2 linked regions of the Jeotgalibacillus aurantiacus genome follow. The protein of the gene in region 1 binds, or shares a complex with, the protein of each later gene. Links are inferred from orthologs where the notes say so. Each region holds a gene or a part of one and is shown on either strand. Other genes may lie near its edges.

Region 1 (2,839 bases):
ATCCTGTACCCGGTAAAGATTTTCCTGTGTTTCGGTTAATTTCTGATCCGCTTTTTTACGGCGTGTTTTATATTTCAGAACACCCGCCGCTTCCTCAAGAATCACTCTTCTGTCTTCAGGTTTACTGTTTAAAATCTGATCCACGCGTCCCTGTCCGATGATGGAAAAGGCTTCTTTGCCCAATCCTGTATCGATAAACAGTTCAACAATATCCTTCAGACGGCAGCTCTGATTATTCAGCAGATACTCACTGTCACCGGTCCGGTAAACTCTTCTTGTCACACTTACTTCTGCATAGTCAAGAGGCAACGCTCCATCCCCGTTATCGAGAATAAGCGTCACCTCTGCAAAATTAAGCGGTTTTCTTGAGTCACTTCCGGAGAAAATGACATCTTCCATTTTCCCTCCGCGCAGTGACTTGGCAGACTGCTCTCCAAGCACCCAGCGGATGGCTTCTGTAATATTACTCTTTCCGCTGCCGTTTGGTCCGACTACAGCTGTCACACCGGGCACAAAATCCACATGTATTCTTTCTGCAAATGATTTAAAGCCCGCGACTTCAAGTTGTTTTAAATACATTATTCCTTCTCCTGCTGTTCAGGCTTTTTCTTTAAATAAACAAGTGCCTTTTCCGCTGCATGCTGTTCTGCTTCCTTTTTCGAACGCCCGGTTCCTGTACCAAGCTCCTCTTCACCAAGCAGCACTCTTGAGATAAATTCACGATTATGCGCCGGGCCCTTCTCTTTTAAAATTTCATATTGAAGCGTACCGGAATGGTTCCGTTGAATAAACTCCTGCAGCTGACTCTTGTAATCCATCACATGCGAAAAAGCACCGGTTTCAATTTTCGGGAAGACGACCTTTTCAAGGATTTTCTTTACAGAATCCATTCCCTGATCGAGATACAGTGCGCCGACAAACGCTTCAAACACATCCGCAAGAAGTGCCGGACGCATTCTTCCGCCTGTCTGTTCCTCACCCTTACCGAGCAGGATCATGTCACCGAAATTCATTTCATTCGCGAAAACAACGAGAGAAGGCTCACAAACAATGGCTGCTCTGAGTTTTGTCATCTCTCCCTCACTCATTTGAGGATATGTCCCGAATAAATAATGTGAGACAGACAGTTCAAGAACAGCGTCACCTAAAAATTCAAGGCGCTCATTATCCTCGTAAGGCTTTCTCCGATGCTCATTCACATAAGATGAATGTGTAAATGCTTTAATCAAAAGCTTTTTGTTATTAAACTGGATTTCATGCTTTTCCTGAAATTCCTTAAATTTCTGTTCCATGCTTTTAGCAGAAAACTGATCATTTTTATATTTACCCACTGGGACTTCACCTTGCCATTCATTAATCTATTTCTTACATGTTGACACCGCTCAGGAGACTGCGCTCTGGTCTGTAACGCCAATTAAAATAAAAGCTTGGCATGAAGGTTCATGCCAAGCGGATAGAAAGGTTCGTCTCGGCCGACTGCATTACATTTTGCTTTCTATGTAACTAACTGCATCTCCAACGGTACCAATCTTTTCTGCATCTTCATCAGAAATTTCCATATCAAATTCATCTTCAAGCTCCATTACTAATTCTACTACATCAAGTGAATCAGCACCAAGATCTTCCTTGAAAGAAGCTTCAAGCTTAACTTCAGATTCATCGACTCCTAGTCGGTCAACGATGATTTTCGTTACGCGGTCTAATACTTCTGCCATGTTCGTCACCTCCCTTCAAGTATTATAGAGTAATTGAGGCCCGATTTAAAGCGATTCACGGATTTTCTCATTACATTTATATTTCGTTTTTTCAATAGGATACGGTTTGCCGCTACATCACCATTCCGCCATCTACATGCAGCGTCTGTCCTGTAATATAGGACGAATCCTCCGATGCAAAGAACGCAACGGCTTTGGCAATATCTTCAGGCTGTCCGAAACGGTCAAGCGGAATCATGTTTTTCATGGATGCCTGTACATCCTCAGGCAGCTCGCCTGTCATATCTGTTTCGATAAACCCGGGTGCAATAGCGTTAACAGTGATACCTCTTGAAGCAAGTTCTTTAGCAGCCGTTTTCGTTAAGCCGATAACACCTGCTTTTGACGCAACGTAGTTCGCCTGGCCCGGATTCCCCATTACACCAACGATAGAGGAAACATTAATAATTCTTCCTGCGCGCTGCTTCATCATCGGACGGGTCACCGCTTTTGTTGTTAAGAAGACGCCTTTCAGGTTCACATCCATTACCTGATCCCATTCCTCTTCCTTCATTCTCATTAAAAGGTTATCTTTTGTGATTCCTGCATTATTAACTAATACGTCAATTTTTCCGAATTCATTCACGGTTTCTTTCACCATTGCCTGCACTTCTTCGGCATCTGACACATTGGCTTTAATCACGATCGCTTTTCTGCCCAGTGAACGGATTTCTTCCGCTACTTCATTTGCTTTCGCTTCACTTCCGCTGTAGTTAACAGCAATATCTGCGCCCTGATTTGCCAAATGAATGGCGATGGCGCGGCCAATCCCTCTTGAAGCACCGGTTACCAATACTGCTTTTCCATCTAAATTCATGATTATTCCCCTTTCAATGCCGCAACAGCAACTTCGAGCGTTTCCTGATCATAAACCGGATACACTGTTGCTTTTCTGTTGATTTTTTTCACCAGACCGGATAACACTTTGCCTGGTCCCGCTTCTACGAATGTGTCCACTCCGAGGCTGATCAGCTGTTCGATTGAATCCTCCCATAAAACCGGAGAATAGAGCTGTGCAACGAGCAGCTTTTCAATTTTTTCTGATTCAAATACAGCATCTGCCGTGACATTTGCTACAACCGGAA
Region 2 (3,012 bases), 260 kb from region 1 along the record:
AAGAATGGATACATCAGATGAATGGATCCGCACCCGCACTGGAATTGAAGAGAGAAGAGTCGCAGGTGACGATATTGATACTTCTGACATGGCATTAAGGGCAGCGGAAAAAGCGCTAGAGGATGCAGGAGTGAAGGCTGAAGAGCTCGATATGATCCTTGTTGCAACCGTGACGCCGGATCGTCCGTTTCCATCAGTAGCCACAATCATTCAGCATAAACTGGGTGCTGTAAAGGCTTCAGCGATGGATTTATCTGCAGCATGTGCGGGCTTTATGTACGGCATGGTGACAGCCAAACAGTTTATTGAAAATGCCGGATATCAGAGAGTTTTGGTTGTAGGGGTTGAAAAGCTCTCAAAAATCACAAACTGGGAAGACCGGAATACGGCGGTGCTGTTTGGTGACGGCGCAGGTGCCATGGTACTTGGACCTGTTGATGATTCTAAAGGGATTTTATCTTTTGAACTTGGTGCTGACGGTTCAGGCGGATCACACCTTTACCAGGCTGATGACGGAATTTTCATGAATGGCCGGGAAGTATTTAAGTTTGCGGTTCGTCAGATGGGTGAATCAAGTATCAATGTATTGGAGAAAGCCGGGATGACGAAAGAGGACGTGGATTATCTGATTCCGCATCAGGCTAATATCCGGATTATGGAAGCGTCAAGACAAAGACTTGAGCTTCCGATTGAAAAAATGTCAATGACGGTTAATAAATACGGAAATACATCTGCCGCCTCGATTCCGATCTCATTAGTAGAAGATCTGGAAAGCGGAAAAGTGAAGGATGGAGACTTACTGGTCATGGTTGGATTTGGCGGTGGCCTTACTTGGGGCGCGATTGCCATGCGCTGGGGTAAATAAAACATACAGGTAACGGGGAGATGACAGTATGACAAAGCGACGAGTAGTAGTAACAGGTCTTGGAATGGTTTCGCCTGTTGGGAATGATGTGGAAACTTCATGGAATAATATCGTAAATGGTCAATCAGGGATTGGAGAGCTGACAAGGCTTAATCAGGAGGAGTTTCCTGCAAGAGCGGTTGCTGAACTGAAAGACTTTAATATTGAAGATTATATGGAGAAAAAAGATGCGCGTAAAATGGACCGGTTTACGCAGTATGCAGTTGTTGCCTCTGAAATGGCTGTAAAAGATTCAGGGCTTGATATCAGTAAAAATGCAGAACGTGTCGGTGTCTGGATCGGCTCAGGAATCGGTGGTATGGAGACGTTTGAAAAGCAGTTTGAAACATTCCAAAAAAGAGGATATAAGCGTGTAAGTCCATTTTTTGTCCCGATGATGATCCCGGATATGGCAGCTGGACAGGTTTCGATTTCTCTTGGTGCAAAAGGGATGAACTCATGTACCGTTACTGCCTGTGCGAGTGGAACCAATTCAATTGGTGACGCGTTCAAGGTCATTCAACGCGGTGATGCAGATGCCATGATCACCGGTGGGACGGAAGCGCCTATTTCACAAATGGCGATGGCAGGGTTTGTTGCCAATACAGCTCTCACATTGAATGAGGATATTGCAAAGGCAAGCCGTCCTTTTGATAAAAACCGCGATGGATTTGTGATGGGAGAAGGTGCAGGAATTCTGGTTCTTGAAGAACTCGAGCATGCTTTAGCGAGAAATGCGACAATCTACGCTGAGATTGTGGGTTACGGTTCAACAGGAGATGCGTATCATATTACAGCGCCGGCTCCTGGTGGTGAAGGCGGAGTACGTGCGATGAAACAGTCTCTTGAGGATGCCGGTCTTGATCCATCAACAGTCGGTTACATTAATGCACATGGAACAAGTACACCTTATAATGATAAATACGAGACGATGGCGATTAAAGAAGTATTTGGTGAACATGCTTATAAACTTGCTGTCAGTTCGACAAAATCCATGACGGGACACCTGCTCGGCGCAGCTGGTGGAGTAGAAGCGATCTTTACCGTATTATCCCTTAAAGATCAGGTGCTTCCTCCAACGATTAACCTTGAAACACCGGATCCTGAATGTGATCTTGATTATGTTGCAAATCAATCAAGGAAATCAGATTTAGAGGTTGCGATGAGTAATTCGTTGGGATTTGGCGGTCATAATGCAACCATAGTATTCAAAACGTATAAAGCTTAATCATGAGTCTATAGACGCGATACCTATGCAGGGTGTGCAGCCGCACACCCTGTTATTTTTTATCCAAATGAATGAATATTCATGCACCTTATTGTAATATAATTCATTTTACCCACTTGTATAACGTAAATATAAAAAAATTGTAAATTTACTTGTCGAAAATAACAATTTCAGAAAGAATTTGAGATTTTTTTATCAGAGAGAATCCTTGTGTATCAAGGGATTGCGAGTAAATGAAAAGAAAAAATTAAAGAAATTAGAAAAAACAAGTTGAAAATGTAATCTATTTGTAATAGTATTTTATACAAATAATATAAATTGATTGAAAATAAGAAATATTAGAGGTGTTCAAATGGTTAGACAATCATCAGGACAAAATGACACACCGCTTCTCGAAATAAATGAACTCCAGACGGGATTTAAAATCGGAAAAGATTACTATAATGCCGTTGAGAAAGTTTCATTTAAAGTAGATCGCCGCAAAATTGTCGGAATAGTCGGAGAATCCGGATGTGGAAAAAGTGTAATGTCGTTGTCCGTTATGCAACTCCTGCCGAAAGGGATCGGAAAAGTACGCGGAGGAGAAATTAAATTTGAGGGAAGGAACCTGGAAAAGCTTTCTGAACGGGAAATGAACAAAATTCGCGGAAAAGAAATCTCAATGATTTTCCAGGAGCCAATGACAGCCCTTAACCCTGTATTTACAATCGGGTATCAGCTTGAAGAAGTCCTGCTGAACCATGAGAATATTAATAAAAAAGAAGCAAGACAAAAGAGTATTGCTCTTTTAAAGAGTGTTGGTATTCCAAGACCTGAGAAAATCGTTGAAGAATATCCTCACCAGCTTTCAGGAGGAATGAGACAGCGTATCATGATCGCA

The links. Proteins that work in one complex are often made in the same cells at the same time.
Region 2: the proteins of acpP (region 1) and fabF are in contact, whole or in part, in a solved structure (PDB 6OKG), measured with the Escherichia coli proteins. The link is inferred for Jeotgalibacillus aurantiacus from one-to-one orthologs.

Annotation. Positions count from the first base shown.
Region 1 is NZ_JACNMS010000002.1:539,405-542,243, forward strand. What follows is about bases 99-2,839. They hold acpP (acyl carrier protein), read right to left. Parts: upstream 1,716-2,839; coding sequence 1,482-1,715; downstream 99-1,481. Other genes in these bases: smc (chromosome segregation protein SMC), read right to left, coding at 99-579; rnc (ribonuclease III), read right to left, coding at 579-1,292; fabG (3-oxoacyl-[acyl-carrier-protein] reductase), read right to left, coding at 1,828-2,571; fabD (ACP S-malonyltransferase), read right to left, coding at 2,574-2,839. In the rest of the region: more of smc, read right to left, coding at 1-98. UniProt on the Escherichia coli protein: Carrier of the growing fatty acid chain in fatty acid biosynthesis.
Region 2 is NZ_JACNMS010000002.1:798,921-801,932, reverse strand. What follows is about bases 99-3,012. They hold fabF (beta-ketoacyl-ACP synthase II), read left to right. Parts: upstream 99-893; coding sequence 894-2,132; downstream 2,133-3,012. Other genes in these bases: H7968_RS08740 (ABC transporter ATP-binding protein), read left to right, coding at 2,485-3,012; H7968_RS08750 (beta-ketoacyl-ACP synthase III), read left to right, coding at 99-865. In the rest of the region: more of H7968_RS08750, read left to right, coding at 1-98. UniProt on the Escherichia coli protein: Involved in the type II fatty acid elongation cycle. Catalyzes the elongation of a wide range of acyl-ACP by the addition of two carbons from malonyl-ACP to an acyl acceptor.